3 regions of the Saccharopolyspora sp. NPDC000359 genome follow, and region 1 is predicted to be linked to each of the others. Evidence: riboswitches for the same ligand, from Rfam matches in the RefSeq annotation. Region 1 holds a riboswitch; each other region holds the start of a gene.

Region 1 (7,882 bases):
CGCCGGAGCGGGGCACCCCATCGGACAGCCCGATCACGAGCACGCCCGCGATGACCAGCAGGCCGCCCGCCGCCCCGAGCCAGCCCGGCCGCTCACCCAGCACCAGCACCGCGATCAGCATCGCCAACATCGGGCCGGTGCCCCTGGCCAGCGGGTACACCACCGACATGTCACCGACGGCGTAGCCGCGCTGCAACATCAGGAAGTAGGCCAGGTGCACGACCGCGCTGACCAGCACCCCCAGCACCCAACTGCGCAGAGGTGGAGCCCCCTGCCAGAGCAGCACCCCGGCGGCCACCGGCAGGTAGAGAGCAGCCGAGCAGGTCGCGGTCAGCCACACGAACCCGGGGCCAGCCGATCCGGCGCGCTTGGCGAAGAAGTTCCAGCCCGCGTGCGCGAACGCGGCGGCGACGACGAGGAGCACGGCGACCAAGCTCATGAAGAACCCTCCGTGCCGCGCGGGCGCGCAGCAACCGGGTTCCTCCAGGCTTTTGTCCCGTCAGATGTGCGACCGCTTCCGTTCCGCGACCGCCGGTGCCGCTCGGACCAGTCCCCCGCGCTCCTGGTTGTGGCGATCTGCGACGGAGCTGGGGCGGAACCCTAGGCACAACCAGCGCTGATGGTACGCCGCCCCGGCGCGCGGTTTGAAGGATCTTGTGGGCTGCGGCACGTCAGGCGCCCGCAGCGAGCTTCCAACCCAGGCTGATCACGAGGCCGACGACCACGGTGAGGAAGACCCGACGCACGAAACCCGAGCCACGCCGGGCCGCGACCACCGCGCCCAGGACGCTGCCCGCGATGTTGCTCAACGCCATCAAGATCCCCAGCCCCCACAGCACCTTGCCCGCCGGGATGAAGAAGATCAGCGCACCGATGTTGGTCGCGACGTTGACGACCTTCGCCGTGGCCGAAGCAGTGAGGAACGCGAAGCCGACCAAGCCGACCAGCAGGAACACCAGGAACGAGCCGGTGCCCGGGCCAGCGATGCCGTCCCAGAAGCCGATCACCGCGCCACCCGCGAGCATCACGAGCAGCTGCGCGCGGCGCTGGAAGCGCGGTGCGTCCACCGAACCGAGGTCGGGCTTGCGCCAGGTGTAGAAACCCACGGCCACCAGCGCGACGAGCACGACGATGTTGAGCACGTGCGAGGGCAGGGCGTTGGCGAGCATCGCGCCACCCAACGAACCCAGCAGCGCCACCACCGCCATCGGCAGCGCGGCGCGCCAGTCGATCGGGGTGCGCTTGGCGTAGGTGCGGGCCGCTGCCGAGGTGCCCGCGATCGCCGCGACCTTGTTGGTGGCCAACGAGTAGATCACCTCGCCGCCGGGCATCAGCAGCAGCATGGCGGGTAGCTGGATCAGGCCGCCACCGCCAACGATCGCGTCGACCGCCCCGGCGAGGAACGCCGCCGCGCAGAGGAACAGCAGACCGGCGAGCGTGAGATCGGCGAAACCGGGCCAGTTCAGGGCGTCGAGCACGAGGATCGACCTTATGGCCTGCCGCGCCGGTTCCGAGGCGGATGTGATCGCTCTCGCCCCGGCTCGCCCGGCCGACATCCGCCCAGGTCGCGGCTGTTAACATGGTCGACCGTGCCGTGCGGCGTTCCGCCGTGGAGGAAACCTGCCCCCGGGCAGGGCCGATCAAGCGCGGCACGACTGATTCGTCACGACGAGGAAGAGGCGCACCAGTGGCCAACATCAAGTCCCAGATGAAGCGGATCAAGACCAACGAGAAGAACCGGCAGCGCAACAAGGCCGTGAAGTCCTCGCTGAAGACCGCGATCCGCAAGTTCCGCGAGGCCGCTGCCGCCGGCGAGAAGGAGAAGGCCATCGAGCTGCAGCGGGCCGCCAGCAAGGCGCTGGACAAGGCCGCCAGCAAGGGCGTGATCCACCGCAACCAGGCCGCCAACAAGAAGTCCGCGCTGGCTCAGCGCGTCAACGAGCTCTGAGGCTCGGCCTGGTCTTCGGCCCCTTCCCCGGCGGGAAGGGGCCGTTTGCCGTTCAGGAGCGCTGGTTGCGGAGTTCGACCAGGCGCAGGACGGTGCGCTCCAGCGCGTAGGTGGCGTCGGCGGCCATGCCCTTGACCCCGGCGTTGACCTCGGCGACGGCCTGGAGCGCGGCGGCGAGGCTCCTGGGGTTCCAGCCCCGGGACTGCGCCAGCGCCTTCTTCACCTTCCACGCGGGCATGCCCAGCTCCCCGGCCAGCCGGAACGGGTCGTTGCGACCACCGGCAGCGGCGACCCGGCCGATGGTGCGGACCGAGTCCGCCAGCGCATCGGCGATCAGCACGTGCGGCACACCGAGCTGCACCGCCCAGCGCAGCGCCTCCAGGGCGGCCGCGCGGTCCCCGGTCACCGCCTTCTCCGCCACCGCGAACCCGGTGACCTCGGCGCGGCCCCGGTGGTAGCGGCGCACCGCGGTCTCGTCCACCTTGCCCCCGGTGTCGGCGACCAGCTGGGTCGCTGCCGCGGAGAGCTCGCGCAGGTCCGAACCGACGGTCTCGATCAGCGCGGCCACCGCCGCCGCGTCCGCCTTGCCGCCCGCCCGGCGGACCTCGTCGCGGACGAACGACTCCCGCTCGGCGGGTTTGGTGATCTTGTTGCACTCGGTGACGCGCGCGCCCAGCTTGCGCAGCGCGTTGGGCAACTCCTTCGCGTGCTTGGACCGCCCGCCACCGGAGTGCACGACCACGAGCGTCACGCCGTCGACCGGCTGCTTGGCGTGCGAGAGCAGGGCTTCGGCGATCTCCTTGCCCGCGTCCTGCGCGGACTCCACGGCCAGCACCCGGCCCTCCGCGAACAGCGACGGGCTGAGCATCTCGGCGAGCTCCGGAGGGGTGAGTTCGCTCACCTTCACCCGGCGCAGCTCCGCTTCCGGGTCCGCCGCGCGGGCCGCTCCGACGGCCGCCCACAGCGCACGTTCCACCAGCAGTTCCTCGTCGCCGAGGACCAAGTGCAGCGGATCGGTGACCACGGCCGGTGAACTCATGCAGGCATGGTCCCACGCACCCGTGACGATCCCGGCATCTGGATCGGCCTGGCCAGAACGCGGCGCGATCCATTAGCGTTGCGAGCACAACCGAATAGCTCATCCAGAGGGGCAGAGGGAACGGCCCGATGAAGCCCCGGCAACCGTTCGCCCGGTGAATCGTGATGTTCAGCGCGAGGTCTCCGGCGAAAGCGGTGCCAATTCCGACCCGTCCGCGGGACAGATGAGGAGAGGACCTCGCGATGACCGCTGCTGCCCAGCGCACGAACACGACCTTCGACCTCGGCAACGCCGTCGAACTGGTGTCCAAGGAAGAGGGCCACCGGCAGCCGCTGGCCCCCGAGTTCGTGTCGCTCGAAGACTTCTCGCCGCTGGAAGTGGCCTACGACTTCCCCCGGATCCGCCGCGAGGACATCGAAGCCGGTCCCCGGTCGATCTGGCGCTACAAGCAGCTGCTGCCGGTGCCCTCCAACGTCGAGGAGCACCCGAACACCGACCCCGGCTGTACCCGCCTGATCCGGGCCGACAACCTCGCCAAGGCGCTGGGCGTCAAGCGGATCTGGATCAAGGACGACACCGGGAACCCGACCCACTCCTTCAAGGACCGCGTGGTCGCGGTCGCGCTGGCCGCCGCCCGCGAGTTCGGGTTCAAGGTGCTGGCCTGCCCGTCGACCGGCAACCTGGCCAACGCGGTCGCCGCGGCCGCCGCCCGCGCCGGGTGGGACTCGGTGGTGCTGGTGCCGAAGACCCTGGAGCGCGCCAAGATTCTGATGAGCGCGGTCTACGACGGCTCGCTGCTCGCCGTCGACGGCAACTACGACGACGTGAACCGCCTGGCCACCGAGCTGGCCGGGGAGCACGAGGACTGGGCGTTCGTCAACGTCAACGTCCGCCCCTACTACTCCGAGGGTTCCAAGACCCTGGCCTTCGAGGTCGCCGAGCAGCTCGGCTGGCGCATCCCCGAGCAGATCGTGGTGCCGATCGCCTCCGGCTCGCAGCTGACCAAGGTTCACAAGGGGTTCAACGAGCTCAGCGAGGTCGGCCTGGTGGAGCCGAGCCCGGTGCGGATCTTCGGCGCGCAGGCCACCGGTTGCTCCCCGGTGTCCACCGCGTACAAGAACGACCAGGACGTGGTGCAGCCGGTGCGGCCGGACACCATCGCCCGCTCGCTGGCCATCGGCGCGCCCGCCGACGGTCCGTACGTGCTGGACATCGTGCGCAAGACCGGTGGTGCCATCGAGGACGTCACCGACGACGAGGTCCGCGAGGGCATCCGGCTGCTGGCCCGCACCGAGGGCATTTTCGCCGAGACCGCCGGTGGGGTCACCGTGGCCACCGCGAAGAAGCTCGTCGAGACCGGCAAGATCGACCCGGACGCCGAGACCGTCCTGCTGATCACCGGTGACGGGCTGAAGACGCTGGACGCGGTCCAGGACCAGATCGGCCCGAAGGCCACCGTGGCTCCGACGACCGAGGCCGTCAACCAGGCCCTGGGCCTGTAACCCGCTTTCCCGGACGTGCGCGGTGCTGCTCGCGGCACCGCGCACGTACCGTCTACAAGGGACTGGAGTTCAGCGGTCCACCGCGCGCAGCGGATCTCCGCGTGAGACGTGCCGCGGACCTCGTGGGCCGGGCAGGATCGCGATGTCTCCTTCCTGGTCGGTGCGCAGCACTTCCGCGCCGCCGCGGGTGAGCAGGTCCACCACGAACGGGCTGGGGTGCCCGTAGCTGTTGCCGTCGCCGACGCTGATCAGCGCCGTCCGCGGCCGCACCGCGCTCAGCAATCTCGGTGTGGTGTACCGGGATCCGTGGTGCGGGACCTTGAGCACGTCGGCCCGCAGGTCCAGCCCGGCGGCCATGAGGCGCCCCTGGGCGGGCAGCTCGATGTCGCCGGTGAGCAGCAGCCGCCCGGCCGGGGTGGTCGCCAGCAGCACGATCGAGGCGTCGTTGGCGTCCTCGGCCGTCTGCGACCGGGTCGACGCCGGATCCGGTGCCAGCACGTCCAGCACCAGGCCCGGCCAGCGCACCCGCTGCCCGGACTGCATCGGCACGACCGGCACCCGGTGCGCCCGGGTGTCCCGCAGCACCTGCCGCATCGCCCACTCCGGCTCCCGCAGCGGCCCCACCGCCACCGCACCGACCGCGAACTCGCCCAGCAGCCCGGTGAGCCCGCTGACGTGATCGGCGTGCAGGTGCGTCAGCACGACCAGCGGGACGCGGCGCACTCCGAGTCGGTCCAGGCACGCTGCCGCCCGCCGGAGGTCGGGGCCGGTGTCAACCACCACTGCTTCCCCCGGGCGCCCGGTGGCGAGCACGAGCCCGTCCCCCTGGCCGACGTCGCAGACGACCATGCTCCAGCCGGGCGCGGGCCAGCCGGACACCGCGCTGCGCACCGGCACCAGCACGAGCACCGCGAGCAGCAGGCCCACCGACGCCAGGACGCGGAACCGCTTGCCGCGCAACGCGACCAGACCAACGGCGACCAGCCCCGCCAGCAGCAGTCCGCCGGTGGTCCCGGGCAGCCAGTCGAAGGCCCCGCCGGGCACCGCTGCTGCCCGGTCGGCGACCAGCACCAGCCACTCCAGCTCGGGCGCGGCCAGCCAGCAGAACGCGCCCGCCAGCCAACCGGACAACGGCGCGACCACCGTTGCCAGCACGCCGAACACGGTCGCCGGTGCGACGACCGGACCGGCCAGCAGGTTCGCGGGTACCGCGACGAGGCTGACCGTGCCGGACAGCGCCGCGATCAGCGGAGCGGTCACGACGTGCGCTGCCAGCGGGACCGCGATGGCCTCCGCCACGCCGACCGGGACACCCCGGCTCCGCAAGGCTGCCGCCCACGCCGGGGCCAGCACGACCAGCCCGGCCGTCGCCGCGACGGACAGGGCGAAGCCCGGGCTCGTGGCCAGCTCCGGCATCAGCAGCAGCAAGCCGATCACGCTGGCCGACAGCACCGGCAGCGCGGAACGCCGCCTGCCCAGCACCAACGCCAGCAGCGTGATCGCGCCCATCGCCGCCGCGCGCAGCACGCTCGGCTCCGGACCCGCCAGGACGACGAACCCGACGAGCGCCGCGCCAGCCCCGAGCGCCGACAGCAGCGGCCCCGCGCCGACCAGGTGCAGCACGACGAGCACGGCACCGCACACGATCGCCAAGTTGGCCCCCGAAACCGCCATGAGGTGCGTGAGGCCCGCGGTGTCGAAGTCCTGCTCCACCTCCGGCGGCAGCGCGCCGGTGTCACCGACGACCAGGCCGGGCAGCAGTCCTGCGGCAGCGGGGCCCAGCTCGGCGGCCGCCGTGCGACGCAGCCCGTCGCGCAGGTCCGCGGCAGCTCGCTGCCAGCCCGGCGGTGGGCCGACCTCGGTGGGCGCCCCGAACACCTGCAGCGCAGCGATCGTCAGCTCGCCCGAGCGCGGCGGTGCAGCCTTGCCCCGCACCGTCACCTGCTGCCCGGCTATGAGGTCACGCCACTGCTCGGTCGGCACCAGCAGCACCACCGAACCGCTCGCGCGCACGTGCCGCCCGATGAGGTCAGCCGTTTCCAGCTCGGCCCGGACCAGAGCGCGGTCCTGCGCTCGCCGCGCCCCGAAGGACGCGCCGCGCAGCGGAACTGGTGCGCTGGTCAGGGTCACCCGTGCCGTCACCCGCTCGCCGTGGTGGGCCGCCTCCCGGACCGGGTGGTGCTCGGCGTGGTGGCCCCGGACTGCCATCCCGGCCGCGGCGACGCCTGCCAGCAGGAGGACCACCAGCGTTCCCCTCGCCCAGGCCCGGCGCCTCGTGGCAGGCCACAGCACCGGGGCCGCCAGCAGCGCGCACACCGCCGTCAGCGCCACCACGCCCCACCCGGCCAGCAGGCCGAGCAACGTGACCGCCCAGACCGCAGCCGCGGTCGGCGCCAGCCGGAGGTCGAACCCGGTGCTCACACCCGCACCAACTCCCGCAGCCGGGCGAAGCGGGACCTGCCGATCCCGCCGACCTCCCGCAGCTGCTCCACCGAGTCGAACCGGCCGTGCTCGGTGCGCCACCGCACGATCCGCTTGGCGGTGACCTCGCCGATGCCTGGGAGTTCATCGAGTTGCTCCTCCGTTGCGGTGTTCAGGTCGACCTTGCCGTCGCCGGTCTGCCCGGACTGGGCCTGCGGCGGCACCGGCACGGCGACGTGCAGCTGCTCGCCGTCGGACAGCCGGCGGGCGAGGTTGAGCCCGGTCAGGTCGGTGTCCGGCAGCACGCCACCGGCCGCCTCGACCGCGTCGGCGACCCGACTGCCGGGCTCGACCGTGACCAGGCCGGGGCGGTTGACCCGGCCGACGACGCTGACCACGAGTTCGGGCGCGGACGTGGTGGCCGCTGGGAGCGGCGGCGGGGGCAGGACGGGTGGCGGGGCCGGCTCGGCGGCGGACCTGGAGGTCCACGCCATCGCGGCCATGCCGAGCAGCAGGACGGCGGCCAGCAGGGCGATCGCGAGCACACCGGTCCGGCCGGGGTCCACTCTGGACCTCAGCAAGGACTCGGGCAGCCACCGCTCCGCGAACCGGCGCGTGCGCGGCACCGGTTCCGGTGGTGTTGCGGAGTAATCAGGACCGGCACGCTCCACCGCGTCGTCGCGGTCGGCGTGTCGGCGCAGGGCCTGCAGCCTGCTGCGCGGGTCGAGTGCTTCGTCAGGCCCGCCTGTGGCGCGGATAGCTCGTGCGTCGAACATGACGACAAAGTTAGATCACGCGAATCCCGTTGCGCAGCCCCTTTTTTCGCGACCAGGACCACTGTGGACGAAGATTCAGCACGATGGTGTGGAATCCGCCCACCGAAAGGTTCTCAGTCGGCCGAACGCCACCCGTTCGGGAGAACCACGACCCCCACCGCGCCAGGCCCGATGTGCGCCCCGATCACCGCGCCCA
Region 2 (7,882 bases), on a different contig from region 1:
TGGGCACCGAGGTCTCGGTGACCGTGCGGCGGCAACGACACACACCGCGAGGAGCGCATCCGCGATGTCATATCCCAAGGTTCAGTTCGGCGACGCCGGTGAGCGCGGCGTGGCTGCCCAGCCCGCGTTCCCGGAGATCGAGCGCCAGGTGCTGGATTTCTGGGCGAGCGACGACACCTTCCGGGCCTCGGTGCAGGCCCGCGAGGCCGGGACCGACGGCGCCAACGAGTTCGTCTTCTACGACGGCCCGCCGTTCGCCAACGGCCTGCCGCACTACGGGCACCTGCTGACCGGCTACGTCAAGGACGTGGTGCCGCGCTACCAGACGATGCGCGGCCGCCGGGTGGAGCGCCGGTTCGGCTGGGACTGCCACGGCCTGCCCGCCGAGGTGGAGGCGGAGAAGCAGCTCGGCATCACCTCGAAGTCCGAGATCGAGGGCATGGGCGTGGCCGCGTTCAACGACGCGTGCCGCACCTCGGTGCTGCGCTACACCGCGGACTGGGAGGACTACGTCACCCGGCAGGCGCGGTGGGTGGACTTCGCCAACGACTACAAGACGCTCGACCTGGACTACATGGAAAGCGTCATGTGGGCGTTCAAGGCCCTGTGGGACAAGGGCCTGGTCTACGAGGGCTTTCGGGTGCTCTGGTACTGCTGGCGCTGCGAGACGCCGCTGTCCAACACCGAGACCCGCATGGACGACGTGTACCGCCAGCGCCAGGACCCGGCGGTGACGGTCGGGCTGCGGCTCACCGCCCCGGGCAAGGCCTTCGACGGCGCGCTGGCCCTGGTCTGGACGACCACCCCGTGGACCCTGCCGTCCAACCTCGCCGCAGCGGTGCACCCCGAGGTGGACTACGTGCTCGTCGCGCCGGGCAACAGCACCGAGCGCTACGTGCTCGCCGAGGCCCGGTTGGGCGCCTACGCGCGGGAGCTCGGCGAGGACGTCGCCGACCACGTTGTCGAGCGATTCAAGGGATCCGACCTGCTGGGCAGCCGGTACCAACCGCCGTTCGACTTCTTCGTGGGCCGCGAGAACGCCCACCAGGTGCTCGCCGCCGACTACGTCACCACCGACGACGGCACCGGGATCGTGCACATCGCACCGGCCTTCGGTGAGGAGGACAAGCTCGTCACCGACGCCGCCGACATCGAGCCAGTGGTGCCGGTCGACGCGCACGGCAAGTTCACCGCGGAGGTGCCGCCGTACGAGGGCCTGCAGGTCTTCGAGGCGAACAAGCAGATCGCCCGCGACCTCAAGGACGCGGGCCTGCTGCTGCGGCACGAGACCTACGACCACCCGTACCCGCACTGCTGGCGCTGCGACAACGCGCTGATCCAGCGGGCGGTGTCGTCCTGGTTCGTGGCGGTCAGCAAGTTCAAGGACCGGATGGTCGAGCTCAACCAGCAGATCAACTGGGTGCCGGGGCACATCCGGGACGGCCAGTTCGGCAAGTGGCTGGAGAACGCCCGCGACTGGAACATCTCCCGCAACCGGTACTGGGGTTCGCCGATCCCGGTGTGGGTCTCCGACGACCCGAACCACCCGCGCACCGACGTCTACGGCTCGCTGGACGAGCTGGAGCGCGACTTCGGGGTACGGCCGAAGGACCTGCACCGCCCGGAGATCGACGAGCTCACCCGGCCCAACCCGGACGACCCGACCGGCAGGTCCACCATGCGCCGAGTGCCGGAGGTGCTGGACTGCTGGTTCGAGTCCGGCTCGATGCCGTTCGCGCAGGTGCACTACCCGTTCGACAACGCCGGGTGGTTCGAGCACCACTACCCGGGTGACTTCATCGTCGAGTACAACGGCCAGACCCGCGGCTGGTTCTACACGCTGCACGTGCTGGCCACCGCGCTGTTCGACCGGCCCGCGTTCAAGAACGTGGTGGCGCACGGCATCGTGCTGGGCCACGACGGGCTGAAGATGTCGAAGTCCAAGCGCAACTACCCGGACGTCAACGAGGTCTTCGACCGCGACGGCTCGGACGCGATGCGCTGGTTCCTGATGGCCAGCCCGATCCTGCGCGGCGGCGACCTGGTGGTCACCGAGCAGGGCATCCGGGAGGCGGTGCGCCAGGCGGTGCTGCCGTTGTGGAACTCCTGGTACTTCCTGGCGCTGTACGCCAACGCCGAGGGCGTCACCGGTGAGTCCAGGGTGGACAGTCAGCACGTGCTGGACCGCTACGTGCTGGCCAAGACCCACGAGCTGGTCGGCGACGTGCAGGCCGCGCTGGACTCGCTCGACCTGGCCGGGGCGTGCGGCACCGTCCGGGACTTCCTGGAGGTGCTGACCAACTGGTACGTGCGGCGCTCCCGCGACCGCTTCTGGGCCGGTGACCGCGACGCCATCGACACCCTGCACACCGTGCTGGAGGTGACCTGCCGGGTGATGGCGCCGATGCTGCCGCTGACCGCGGAGGCGGTGTGGCGCGGGCTGACCGGGGGCCGCTCGGTGCACCTGGCCGACTGGCCGCTGGTCGACGAGCTGCCCGCGGACGCGGCGCTGGTGAGCGCGATGGACCAGGTCCGCCAGGTGTGCTCGACGGCCTCGAAGTTGCGCAAGGCCAACAACCTGCGGGTGCGGTTGCCGCTGGCCAAGCTGGTGGTGGCCACCGCGGAGGCGGAGGCGCTGCGGCCCTTCGCCGAGCTGATCCGCGACGAGGTCAACGTCAAGGAGCTGGAGCTGACCACCGACGTGGCCGCGCACGGCCACTTCGAGATCGCGGTGAACGCGCGGGCGGCCGGTCCGCGGCTGGGCCGCGACGTGCAGAAGGTGATCAAGGCGGTCAAGGCGGGCGAGTGGAGCCGCACGCCGGGCGGTGCGGTCGTCGCGGCCGGGATCGAGCTGCAGGAGGGCGAGTTCACCGAGCGGCTGGTGTCCACCGACTCCGGTGCGGCTTCGCCGCTGCCCGGCGACCTGGGGCTGGTCGTGCTGGACACCGAGGTGACCCCGGAGCTGGCCGCCGAGGGCGTGGCCCGCGACGTGGTCCGCGTCGTCCAGCAGGCGCGCAAGGACGCGGGCTTCGAGGTCTCCGACCGGATCACGGTGACCGTCTCGGCGCCCGAGGAGGTGCTGTCGGCGGTGACTGCGCACCGCGAGTTCATCGCGGCCGAAACCCTCGCCGACGCGGTCGAACCCGGTTCCGCGGTCGGCGGTTCCACCGGCACGGTCGGGGACGGCACCGAGGTCGAGGTTTCGGTCGCCCGGGTCTGATCCCCGACGTGGGCGGGCACCTCGCGCGTGAGGTGCCCGCCCACGTTGCTGTGACGCAGACCTCTCCCACGCTTCGGGAAGAGGTGTTGCTCGCGGTGCGGGCCCTTTCCTAATCTCCTGTTCCGAAGGTCATGAGTGCCAGCGCCAAGCCCCGGCTCGCTGGCCGGCAACCCTCCAACCGCGGTGGGGTGCCCCGGGTGAGGACCTGGCCGGTCGCGCAGGGCGACCCGGCAAGCGCGGACCCCTCAGGACGGGTCCGATGAGGCCCTGGGAGGGGCATCATGACGTCTGCCGTCGTCACCATTCCGACGCAGTCCACTGCTGACCACCGCGTGCCCGCCGTGGTCGGGAACGCGCTGCGGGTCCCGCTGGTCACCGGGGGCAGCGCCACTTACGCCAACCTCGACCACGGCGCCAGCGCGCCCTGCCTGGAGAGCGTCCGGACGGCTGTTGACCAGCTGCTGCCGTGGTACGCGAGCGTGCACCGCGGCGCGGGTTTCGCCTCGCAGGTGTGCACGCGGGTCTACGAGGGGGCGCGGGACGTCCTGCGCGAGTTCGTCGGGGCCCGCCGAACCGACTCGGTGATCTTCACCCGCAACACCACCGACGCGCTGAACCTGCTGGCCAGGGCCCTGCCACGCAGCACTTCCGTCGTCGTCTTCGACACCGAGCACCACGCCGCGCTGCTCCCCTGGGGCGGCCCGCGGGTGCGGCGGATCGAGGCCCCGGGAACCCCGGCCGAGGTGGTCGCCGCGCTGGACGCGGCGCTGGCGGAGTGCCCGGAGGGGCCGCGGCTGGCGGTGATCACCGGGGCTTCCAACGTCACCGGCGAGCTGTGGCCGGTCGCTGAGCTCGCCCGGGTCGCCCGCCGCCGCGGTGCGCGGACCGTGCTGGACGCCGCGCAGCTCGCCCCGCACCGCCCGGTGCGGATCGCCGAGCTCGACATCGACTACGTCGCCATCTCCGGGCACAAGCTCTACGCGCCGTTCGGTGCGGGCGCGCTGGTCGGGCGCGCCGACTGGCTCAACGCCGCGGACCCGTACCTGGCCGGAGGCGGTGCGACCCGGCAGGTGCACGAGCGCGCGGTGAGCTGGACCAGCGGAGCGGAGCGGCACGAGGCGGGATCGCCGAACACGGTCGGCGTGCACGCCCTGGCCAAGGCTTGCGCGGAGCTGTCGGCGAACTGGTCGGACGTCGTGGCGCACGAGGAGGCGCTGCTGGGCCGGTTGCGCGCCGGGTTGCGCGAGGTGCCGGGGTTGCGCGAGCTCCGGCTGTTCGGGCCCGACCACGAGCGGGTCGGCGTGGTGAGCTTCACCGTCGACGGCCAGGACCCCGGACTGCTCGCCGCCGCGCTCTCCGCCGAGTACGGCATCGGCGTCCGCGACGGGCTGTTCTGCGCGCACCTGGCCACTCGGCGGTTGCTGTCCCGCGCTGGGGCGGACGCGGACCGCGCGGTGCGCGTCAGCATCGGCCTGGGCACCACGGCCGAGCACGTCGACCGGCTGGTGGGCGCCCTCCGCGAGCTGGTCGCCAACGGCCCGACCTGGCGCTACGAACAGGTCGACGGCCGCTGGACCCCGGTCGACGACTTGCGCCCCCTCCCGGACTTCCTCCCCTGACCACTCCCACCCCGCGGCTCCTCCCGGGTTGGGTGGGCGTGGTCCCGGTGCGGCGTCGAGTCGCAGTTTCAATTGAAACTGCGATTCGGGCCCCTGGCGGACCGCAGTTTCAATTGAAACTGCGGGGCGGGGCAGTGGGACTGCCGGAACCCGGTCGGTGCGGTTCAGGGACAATGGGGGTGTGAGCAGCGACCAGTCCACACCCAGGCAGTCATCCCCGGAGTCGGCCGACCCCGGGGAAGCCGTCGAGCAGGCGCCCGAGACCCCGGCCGAGACCGCCGGGACGTCCAGCGGAGCGCCCGGTGAGCGACCGCGCACACCGCGCAAGCTGCTGGCGCTGCTGTTCGGGGTGGCGTTGGTCGGGCTCGGGCTCGACATCCTCACCAAGGTCCTCGTGGTCGCCGAGCTGGAGGGCGAGCCGCCGGTGGAGGTGCTCGGCGGACTGCTCTACCTCGACGTGCTGCGCAACCCGGGCGCGGCGTTCTCCCTGGCCACCGGCCTGACCTGGCTGCTGGCGCTGCTGGCCATCGCGGTGGTCGGCGTGATCATCTGGCTGGCCCCGAAGCTGCGCTCGCCGGGCTGGGCGATCGGCCTCGGCCTGGTGCTCGGCGGCGCGTGCGGCAACCTGGTGGACCGCATCTTCCGCGCGCCCGGCCCGCTGCAGGGCCACGTGGTCGACTTCCTGTCGCTGCTCGCCCCCGGTGGCGCGGTGTGGCCGGTGTTCAACATCGCCGACAGCTGCATCGTCGTCGGCGGCGTGCTGGTCGTGCTGCTGTCGTTGATGGGCCGTGACTACGACGGCACCGTGCACCGGAAGAAGAAGGCGGCGGGGAACGAGTCGTGAGCGATCTTCGAACTCTGCCGGTGCCCGAGGGGCTGGACGGCATGCGGGTCGACGCGGGCCTGTCGAAGCTGCTGGGGCTGTCCCGCAACGCGGTGGCCACCCTCGCCGAGTCCGGTGACGTGCTGCTCGACGGCAACCCCGCGGGCAAGTCCGACCGGCTGGTGGCCGGTTCGTGGCTGGAGGTGTCCCTGCCCGCCGCGCAGCAGCCGCTGCAGGTCGTCGCCGTGCCGGTGGAGGGGCTGGAGATCCTCCACCAGGACGACGACATCGTGGTGGTGGACAAGCCGATCGGCGTCGCGGTGCACCCGAGCCCCGGTTGGGAGGGCCCGACGGTGGTCGGCGGGCTGGCCGCCGCCGGGGTGCGCATCGCGACCACCGGCGCCGCCGAGCGGCAGGGCGTCGTGCACCGGCTCGACGCGGGCACCACCGGGGTGATGGTGGTCGCCAAGAGCGAGCACGCCTACTCGGTGCTCAAGCGGGCGTTCAAGGAGCGCACCGTGGACAAGCGCTACCACGCGGTGGTGCAGGGGCACCCCGACCCCAGCCGCGGCACCATCGACGCGCCGATCGACCGGCATCCCCGCCACGACTACAAGTTCGCGGTGGTCACCGGCGGCAAGCCGAGCATCACGCACTACGAGACGGTGGAGGCGTTCCGCGCCGCCTCGCTGGTGGACGTGAAGCTGGAAACCGGTCGCACGCACCAGATCCGAGTGCACTTCTCAGCGATCAAGCACCCGTGCGTCGGCGACCTGACCTACGGTGCGGACCCGGTCCTGGCGCGAAAGCTGGCCATCACCAGACAGTGGCTGCACGCCCGGAGCTTGTCCTTCGAACACCCCTCGGGCGGCTGGGTGACCTTCGAGAGCCAGTACCCGGACGACCTGCAGCACGCGCTCGACGAGCTCCGCGACCAGGACCGCTGAACCAGGTACCGTTGCTGCACGACCTACCCGTGGAGGGGGCTTGATGGCACAGTCGGGAACGTTCGGGGGCTCGGATGCGCCGACACCGCCCACCGGCATGCCGGTGATCGACCCCGGGGCTGACGCGGAGACCCCGCCCAGCGGGTTCACCAACCTCGGCGACGTGATCAGCGCGGAGGACGTGGGGTCGGCCGCGCCCTCGGTCCTCGGCGCCCCGGAGCCCACCCCCTCGTCGGGTGAGGCGGGGGACTGGCCGAAGCTGGAGTACCGCAGCCGGAACAAGCCGGAGCGCCCCAAGCGCTCCAGCCCGCTGGACTTCTTCCGGAAGAAGGAAGGCTGAGCCCCGTCGCCGGGCGCGACTTCCCGTGAGATCGCGCAGGGGAGTCGCGGCGGTCAGAGGGCTTTGAGCTCTTCGACGATCTCCCGGACCGAGGACTTGGCGTCGCCGAAGAGCATCGCCGTCTTCGGGTCGGTGTAGAGGGCGTTGTCCACTCCGGCGAAGCCCGCGCGCATCGAGCGCTTGAGCACGACCACCGTCCGGGCCTGGTCGACGTTGAGGATCGGCATGCCGTAGATCGGCGAGCTCGGGTCGCTGCGCGCCGCCGGGTTGGTGACGTCGTTGGCGCCGATCACCAGCGCCACGTCGGTGCGGGCGAACTCGTCGTTGATCTCGTCCATCTCCTTGAGCTGCTCGTAGGGCACGTCGGCCTCCGCGAGCAGCACGTTCATGTGCCCGGGCATCCGCCCGGCCACGGGGTGGACCGCGTAGGCCACGCCGACGCCGCGGTCCACCAGCAGCTTCGCCATGTCCTGCACCGCGTGCTGGGCCTGCGCGACCGCCATCCCGTAGCCGGGCACCACGATCACCTGCCCCGCGTAGGCCAGCTGGATGGCCACGTCCGCGGCGCTGACCGAGCGCACCGGGCCACCGCTGGTCACCGGGGCGGACGCGGCGGTGCCGCCGAAGCCGCCGGCGATGATCGACGGGATGGAGCGGTTCATCGCCTTGGCCATCTGGTCGGTCAGGATCGAACCGGAGGCGCCCACGAGCATCCCGGCGACGATCATCGCCGTGTTGCTCAGCGCGAGACCGGCCGCCGCGGCGGACAACCCGGTGAAGGCGTTGAGCAGCGACACCACCACCGGCATGTCCGCACCGCCGATCGGCAGCACCACCGCGATCCCACCCAGCCCGGCCAGCACCAGCACCGCCACCAGCAGCAGTTCGACGTCGCTGCCCAGCCCGACCGCCACGGCGCACGCCACCGCGCCG
Region 3 (7,882 bases), on a different contig from region 1:
CCGCCATCGCGGCGTAGCCGATCAGCGCCACCGCGGTGACGCCGACCGCGCCGACCAGCGCGGCCCGCGCCTCGCCGAGCAGCACCGTCCACACGATCCGCAGTCTGCTGGACCCGGTGGTGATCGCCGCCTCCACGACGGTGAAGCTGACCTCGCGCAACGCGTTCTGGGTCAACCGCGCGAAGAACGGGATCGCGCCGATGGTCAGTGGCACGATCACCGCGGTGCTGCCGATCGACGTGCCGATCAGCAGCCGGGTGAACGAGGCCAGCACCACCAGCAGCACCACGAACGGCACCGAGCGCACGACGTCGACCACGACGCCGAGCACCCGGTACAGCGCAGGCTTCGGGTTCAGCCCCACCGGCGAGCTCAGGTGTAGCAGGACACCGAGCGGCAGGCCTCCCAGCACTGCCAGCAGGGTGGACACCAACACCATGTACAGCGTGCCGAGCGTTGCCTCACCGAGGATTTCCAAGACCTCCGACCAGGGGGTCACATCAGTCACGCAGCAACTCCGTCAACGCAGACCGGGGCGCGTCGCACGTGCGCGTCCCGCTCGACCATCCACTTCAGCGCGGCCTCCGCGCGCTCGCCGCTCAGGCCGACCTTGAACTTCGCCACCGGCGTGTCGCCGAGGCGGGTCAGCCCGCCGCCGAGGATCGCCAGTTCGACACCGAACCGGCTGGCCGCCTCCGGCAGCAGCGCCCCGACCGCGGCGAAGCCGACCAGCACGACCTCGGCGACCACGTCGTGGCGGCCGTCGGTCGGGCGCAGCGGCTCGGCCTGGTCGGTGGCGGGCAGCAGCGTCGAGCTGACCCGGCTGCCGGGCTCGGCGACCAGGTCGAGCACCTTGCCGTGCTCGACCACGCGGCCGCCGTCGAGCACCGCGACGTCGTCGGCGATCTTGCGCACCACGGCCATGTCGTGGGTCACCACCAGGACGGTGACGCCGAGTTCGGCGCGGGCGCGGTCCAGCACGGTCAGCACCGAGTCGGTGGTGCCGGGGTCCAGCGCGGAGGTCGGTTCGTCGGCCAGCAGCACCGACGGCTTGGCGGCCAGCGCGCGGGCGACCGCGATCCGCTGCCGCTGCCCACCGGAGAGCTGGTCGGGGTAGACCGTGGCCTTGTCGGTCAGCCCGACGAGGTCCAGCAGCTCGCCGACGCGGCTGCGCCGCTGCGGGCCGGACATCCCGGCCGCCTCCAGCGGCAGCGCCACGTTGCCCGCGGCGGTGCGCTGCCGCAGCAGCGAATCCCCTTGCGGCACAACGCCGATCTGTCGGCGCGCGGCGCGCAGCGCCTTGCCGTCGAGGGAGACCAGGTCGGTGCCGTCGACCCGGATGGCGCCCGCGTCCGGCTTCTCCAGCAGGGCGATGCAGCGGGCCAGCGTGGACTTGCCCGCGCCGCTGGGACCCACCACGCCGCACACGGCGCCGGCCGGGATTTCCATGGTGACGCCGTCGAGGGCGCGCACGGTGCCGTTGTTCTGCTGGAAGGACTTGGTCAGGTTCTCGACTGTGATCACGATCGGCTCCACATCAGCTCGCGACGGCCGCGCTCCGCGCAGGGAGCAGCAGGCCAGGGAACTTCGGAAAGGGAGGGGAAGAGCTGGGTCACATCTCGCGACGACAGGCGGTGGTGGTGCGCCGCCCGTGGTCGATGACGCGACGCTGCGTCAGCAGCCTCCGGATGTGGCTTTGCGATGACCGGGCCGACAGCGACCGGGTGTGCTCCGCGGGCGGGCCGGCTAACAGCGCGTTGGAATCCACAGCTACTCCATCGGTCCTGGCGTTAGCACCTGCCCGTCGGGTGGTTGCTGCGGCGTCTGGGAGCCAGGTCTCTCGGCCGCTCGGGATGGATTTCCCGGATAGTAGACCCCACTGGCGGATTCCAGCGCAAGTTGATAGTCGTCACTTTCCGGAATCGTTCGCCAAATCACACACCCGGACGAGCGGGAATTTCTCCGCCACACCACGCGTTAGCAGTGACTCCTAGTAGCGGATTGACCCCGCCTGGCAAGCACCCGGACGAGTGGTTCAGCGGTCGCCCGCGACCTCGGCGATGCGCGCGAAGTCGGCGATCCGCAGCTGCTCCCCGCGCGCCGTCGGGTCGACGCCCGCGGCCCGCAGCAGCTCCTCCGCCTGGGCGGCGGACCCGGCCCAGCCGGACAGCGCGCCGCGCAACGTCTTGCGCCGCTGCGCGAAGGCCGCGTCCACCACGCGGAAGACGTCCTCGCGCTTGGCGCCCGACGGCGGGTCGACGCGGTGGAACGACACCAGCCCGGAGTCCACATTGGGCACTGGCCAGAACACCTTGCGCGGCACCGGGCCCGCGCGCCGCACGTCGGCGAACCACGCGGCCTTCACGCTGGGCACGCCGTAGACCCGGCTGCCGGGCTCGGCGGACATCCGGTCGGCGACCTCGGCCTGCACCATGACCAGCCCGTGCTCCAGGCTCGGCAGCTCGGCCAGCAGGTGCAGCACGACCGGCACGGCGACGTTGTAGGGCAGGTTGGCGACCAGCGCGGTGGGCGGCGCGGGGAAGTCGGCGGCGCGGACGCGCAGCGCATCGGCTTCGAGCACGGTGAGCCGGTCGGCCAGCGCCGGGGCGAACTCGGCGGCGGTGCGCGGCAACCTGGCGGCCAGCACCGGGTCGATCTCCACGGCGGTCACCGCGCCCGCAGCGGGCAGCAGGGCGAGCGTCAGCGAGCCGAGGCCGGGTCCGACCTCCAGCACGACGTCGTCGGCGGTGACCGACGCTGAGGACACGATGCGCCGCACCGTGTTCGGGTCGTGCACGAAGTTCTGCCCGAGCTTCTTCGTCGGCCGGATGTCCAGCTCCTCGGCCAGCCGACGCACGTCGGCCGGGCCGAGCAGCGCCGCCTGCTGGTCGTCCACAGACAAAACGTACCCGCACCCCACCCAACAGCCCCGACCAGGTGCGGCGACGTCGGAGGGCAGCAGCTGGTGAAGGGCACCTCCCGCCGATCGGGCCGACGAGAGGTGCCCTTCACCGCAGTCGAGGGCGCTGAGGGTCCGCTACCCGCACCGCCGCGCGGGACGGGGCTGGAGCCGTCAGCTCAGGCCGAGCTTGGACGAGCAGCCGGGCCAGGCGCCGTAGCCGCCACCGCGGGCGGCGCGGACCTTCTCCGCGACCGCGATCTGCTGCTCGCGGCTGGCCTGGTGGGGGTACGGCGCGTACTGGTCGCCGCCGTAGGCGTCCCAGGTGGACTTGTTGAACTGCAGGCCGCCGTAGTAGCCGTTGCCGGTGTTGATGGCCCAGTTGCCGCCAGCTTCGCACTGCGCCAGCTTGTCCCAGACCCCGCTGGTCGGCGGCTGCTTGCCACCGACGCGCACGACCTTCTCCTGCGCTTCCTTGGTGACCTTCTCGCCGACGACCTCCCGGCCGACCTCCTCGCCGTTGCGGGTGGTCACGCGGGTGGTCACGATCTTCTCGCCGGGCACGCCGGGGAACTCGACCCGCTCCTCGCCCTTGAACATCGTGTTGTCGACGATCTCGCGGACCGGCGGCTGGACCGGCGTGGTCACGTTGATCACCGTGCTGCCGGTGCGGGTGATACGCACCTCGGCACCGGTGACCAACCGCTGGTCGCCGCCCGGGGTGATGGTGTCCTCGGCGCCGAGCTGGAGGTTCTGCTCCTTGAGCAGCTCATCGATGTTGGCCGCGGTGGTGGTCAGCTGCCGCGGCTCACCGGCGCCGTCGATGAGGGTGATGTCCTTGCTGGTCTTGATGACCAGCTCCATGCCCTCGCTCGGCACGGCCATGCTGCGGTCAGCGGACAGCCAGGCGCCCTCGGTGGGCACGCCGAGCTGCTGCAGCGCCTGCCCGACGGTGACCGAGCGGACCCACTCCTCGCGGACCTCGCCGTCGACGTTGAGCGTGAGCAGCCGACCGCGGTCGAGCGTGATGGTGTCGCCGTGGCCGACCTTGGCCTGCGGGGACGGGCTCAGCGCATCGTGCTGGCCGATCGTGATGCCCTCGTCCTCGAGGACCTCGGCGACGGTGCTCTCGTAGGTGTTGACGGTGCGCTCTTGCCCGTCGACCTCGACGGTCACCGACTTGTCCATCGCGGCGGCCGCGCCGCCGGTGCCGGTGAGGGTGAGCAGCACGCCAGCGACCGCGCCCTTGAGGAAGCGTCGCTTCCAGACGGTGATCGCCTCGACCGCCTCCTGCGGCGGGGCGGCGCCCGGCTCGGCCTCCGGCAGTTCTTCCGGCAGGACCAGCGGCGGCAGGACGACGGTCTCGGCGTTGATCAGCCGGATGACCTCGTCGACGTCGATCTCGGCGGTCGCGAGCACGTCCTCGGCGTCCGGGCCGAGAGCCTCGTAGATGTCCTCCGGGGTGATGTCCAGGGCGCCCGGCGGGAAGCTGGGGTGGTCCTCGGCCGGGTAGCGCTCAGTCTCGGGCCGGTCCAGCAGACCGACCGCGGTGTGCTGCTCAGCGGCCTGGACCGGGGTGAACCAGTCCGTTGCAGAGTCGAAGGAATCGGCCCAGTAGCCCTCGGCCTGGTGGCCGGGATAGCTGGGCTCGCCGCGTCCGTTCACAGGGTCGTTACCTCCCGAAGGCGGAAGTCGCGCTGATGCGGGAGGGCGTCGGGCGAGACGGTGTCATCGCTCAACTCCTTCGTTCCCGCAGGCGCACAACCTTCGTGCTTCGTGTCTGTATCCGACTCCCGCAAGCCAACTGCCGTCCTAGCCGACCGGGGCACCCTTGCCCACGGCCCGCTTCCCCGACGTACACCGGCGAGACTAACGGGCGTTCCCCATGACTGGTTGTCATCGGTTACGAGGCCGAGACTCTAGCGTGATCAACCGGTGCAGCCAAGCACCCGGTTCCCGCATGTGACCTGCGTTACGCCGGTTTGCCAGGCAACCAACCACGATCAGTAAGCAAGATCGCCCAAAATTGCCCCGTTCAGGGGTACCAGGGCGGGGGCGTTAACTGATTCCCGCCGAACCTTGGTGATGTAACACACGGGGCTGACAACGCAGCGGAACGGCCGTTCCTCGGCCCCGCGACGCGAGCCCGGCCCGAGCGCGCTGCGTGCTCGGGCCGGGCTCCCCTCCCCTCACCGTGGGAACCGCGTCCCAGGGCGAGTCGTGAACGTCACCTCGGCAGTCCCAGCTTCCGCGCGCAGGCGGGCCAAGCCCCGTATCCGCCTCGCTCCGCGCGCAGCACCTCGGCGATCACGATCTGCTGCTCGCGCGTCGCCCGGTGCGGGTAGCGGTTGAACCGCTCGCCGCCGTGCGCCTTCCAGGTCGGGCGGCTGAACTGCAGGCCGCCGTAGTAGCCGTTGCCGGTGTTGATCGACCAGTTCCCGCCGGACTCGCACTGCGCCAGCCGGTCCCAGACCCCGGCGGCCGCCGCGGAGCCCGGCGACACCGCCGCCACCGACGCCGCGCCCGAGAGCACGATGGCCGCCGCAGCGGTCGCCTTCGCGAAATCACCGAACTTCATCGCAATCCTGACTGCTGTGCCTCCGGGCAGGAGGGCCTCCGCCAGCGAGTGGTGGAGTTCGGGGGGTGCCCTCCACCCCGGCTTCCACAGTGGACGGTAAGGATGGCGCGGCGGACTGCAAGCGGGCGTGCGTCAACACCCGTTAGCAGGGAACGGCGAGTGAGGGAACGCGGCCCCGGGTTACACCTGATCGAGGCCGAAGAGCCGCTCGGCGGTGGCGGTTGTGGCTACCACCAGTTCCTCCAGCGTCATCCCGCGGAGTTCGGCGAGGTCCCGCAGGGTGTAATTGACGCAGTAGGGCTCGTTCGGCTGGCCGCGGAACGGGTGCGGGGTGAGGAACGGCGCGTCGGTCTCCACCACCAGCTGCTCCAGCGGCACCAGCTGCGCCGCCTCGCGCAGGCCCCGGGCGTTGGCGTTGCGGAACGTCGCGGTCCCGGCGAACGAGAGCACGTACCCGGCGTCCACGCAGGACCGCGCGAACTCAGCGTCACCGGAGAAGCAGTGGAACACCACCTTCTCCGGCGCGCCCTCCTCGGTGAGGACGCGCAGGATGTCCTGGTGCGCGTCGCGGTCGTGGATCATCAGCGGCTTGCCGCTGCGCTTGGCCAGGTCGATGTGCCAGCGGAACGCCTCCTGCTGCGGCTCCGGCGGCGAGTAGTCCCAGTAGTAGTCGAGGCCGGTCTCGCCGACCGCGACCACCCGCGGGTGCTGGACCAGCTCCTCCAGCGTGCGGCGGTCGGCGTCGTCGAAGTCCTTGGTGCGGGTGGGGTGCAGGGCGACCGCGGCGAACACCCGGTCGTCCCAGGAGGCGGCCTCGACCGCCCACTGCGCCGAGGAGATGTCGTCGGCGACGGTCACCACCCGGCCGACCCCGGCGGACTCCGCGCGGTCCACGACGGCCCGCACCTCGTCGGGCGTCTTCGCGCCGCAGGCGTCCAGGTGGGTGTGCGCGTCCACCGCAGGCGCTGGCAGCGCCTCCGGCACCGGCGGCAGCTCCCGCTTCCGGTCCCGCTTGCTCATCACACCTCTCCTGCGCGTGACCTCGCAGTTTCAATTGAAACTGCGATCCGCCGTGGCTGGGAACCGCAGTTTCAATTGAAACTGCGGCTTGGACGCCGGGCGAGGGGCACCCGCGTCGGACGCCCCTCGCCCCGACAGGGCTTCAGTCCACGATCGGGGCCCACTCCGGGCCGGTCTCGGCCAACTTCGGGTCCAGCTTGGCGAACAGCGGCGTCGGCTTGCTCAGCGGCCTGCCGACCTCGATGTCAGTGGAGCGCCACGCCGCCTGCTCGGCCGCGTACTCGCCCATCAGCACCGGGTACTCGATGCTCGCGTCGTCCAGGTCCGGCACCTCGCGGATCTCCGGCTGCGCCGACCAGACCCCGGTGCCGCCCAGCAGCTCGTGCACCTTCTGCGCCGAGTGCGGCAGGAACGGGGTGAGCAGCGTGTTGGCGTCCGAGACCACCTGCAGCGCGGTGTGCAGGACGGCGTCGCGCCGGTCCGGGTCCTCCTTGAGCTTCCACGGCTCCTGGTCGGACAGGTACTTGTTCGCCGCCGACACCACGCGCATCGCCTCCTGCGCGGCCGCCTTGAACCGGGACCGCTCCAGGTGCCCGCCGACGGTGCCGAAAGCGTTGCGGGACAACGCCTTCAGTTCCTCGTCCGCGGCCTGCGGGGTGGTCGGGGCGGGCACCGCGCCGTTGTTCTTCGCGGCCATCGAGATGGAGCGGTTGACCAGGTTGCCCCACTCGTTGGCCAGCTCGAAGTTGGTGCGGCGGACGAACTCGTCCCAGGTGAAGTCGGTGTCCTGGTTCTCCGGACCGGCCACCGAGATGAAGTACCGCAGGGTGTCCGGGCCGAACTCGCGCAGGAAGTCCCGCACGTAGATCACCGTGCCGCGGGAGGTGGAGAACTTCGACCCGCTCATGGTGAGGAACTCGCTGGAGACGATCTCGTCCGGCAGGTTCAGCTCGCCGAACGGCCCGGCCGAGCCGCCCTTGTCGCCCTGGCCGTTGTGGCCCATCAGCAGGGTCGGCCAGATCTGGGCGTGGAAGGTGATGTTGTCCTTGCCCATGAAGTAGTAGCCCTTGGCCGACGGGTCGGTCCACCACTGCTTCCAGGCGTCCGCGTCGCCGGTCCGGCGGGCCCACTCGACGCTGGCCGACAGGTAGCCGATCACCGCGTCGAACCACACGTAGAACCGCTTCATCGGCTGGTCGCGCCAGCCGTCCAGCGGGATCGGCACGCCCCAGTCCAGGTCGCGGCTGATCGCGCGCGGCCGCATGTCCTCGACCAGGTTCTGCGCGAACTTGAGCACGTTCGGGCGCCAGCCGGTGCGGGTGGACAGCCACTTGCCCAGCGACTCGGTGAACGCGGGCAGGTCCAGGAACAGGTGCTCGGTCTCC

The links. A riboswitch is a leader RNA that binds a small molecule or an ion and turns the genes downstream of it on or off. The one in region 1 is predicted to bind S-adenosylmethionine.
Region 2: another riboswitch for S-adenosylmethionine. It lies ahead of ABT324_RS07605 (aminotransferase class V-fold PLP-dependent enzyme); the one in region 1 lies ahead of thrC (threonine synthase).
Region 3: another riboswitch for S-adenosylmethionine. It lies ahead of ABT324_RS04975 (methionine ABC transporter ATP-binding protein); the one in region 1 lies ahead of thrC (threonine synthase).

Annotation. Positions count from the first base shown of each region.
Region 1 is NZ_JBEPDU010000018.1:77,318-85,199, forward strand. Features, by position in the region: gene ABT324_RS14315 (EamA family transporter) at 1-439, opposite strand, end outside; gene ABT324_RS14320 (sulfite exporter TauE/SafE family protein) at 672-1,478, opposite strand; gene rpsT (30S ribosomal protein S20) at 1,688-1,948, shown strand; gene holA (DNA polymerase III subunit delta) at 2,001-2,987, opposite strand; SAM riboswitch class I at 3,084-3,217, shown strand; gene thrC (threonine synthase) at 3,230-4,489, shown strand; gene ABT324_RS14340 (DNA internalization-related competence protein ComEC/Rec2) at 4,559-6,910, opposite strand; gene ABT324_RS14345 (ComEA family DNA-binding protein) at 6,907-7,686, opposite strand; gene ABT324_RS14350 (DegV family protein) at 7,800-7,882, opposite strand, start outside.
Region 2 is NZ_JBEPDU010000007.1:156,615-164,496, forward strand. Features, by position in the region: gene ileS (isoleucine--tRNA ligase) at 65-3,220, shown strand; SAM riboswitch class IV at 3,348-3,463, shown strand; gene ABT324_RS07605 (aminotransferase class V-fold PLP-dependent enzyme) at 3,502-4,839, shown strand; gene lspA (signal peptidase II) at 5,021-5,683, shown strand; gene ABT324_RS07615 (RluA family pseudouridine synthase) at 5,725-6,609, shown strand; gene ABT324_RS07620 (hypothetical protein) at 6,653-6,949, shown strand; gene ABT324_RS07625 (NAD(P)(+) transhydrogenase (Re/Si-specific) subunit beta) at 7,003-7,882, opposite strand, start outside.
Region 3 is NZ_JBEPDU010000004.1:192,155-200,036, forward strand. Features, by position in the region: gene ABT324_RS04970 (ABC transporter permease subunit) at 1-508, opposite strand, end outside; gene ABT324_RS04975 (methionine ABC transporter ATP-binding protein) at 505-1,524, opposite strand; SAM riboswitch class I at 1,773-1,860, opposite strand; gene rsmA (16S rRNA (adenine(1518)-N(6)/adenine(1519)-N(6))-dimethyltransferase RsmA) at 2,036-2,896, opposite strand; gene ABT324_RS04985 (resuscitation-promoting factor) at 3,074-4,564, opposite strand; partial or broken gene ABT324_RS04990 (transglycosylase family protein) at 5,127-5,378, opposite strand; gene ABT324_RS04995 (TatD family hydrolase) at 5,658-6,497, opposite strand; gene metG (methionine--tRNA ligase) at 6,640-7,882, opposite strand, start outside.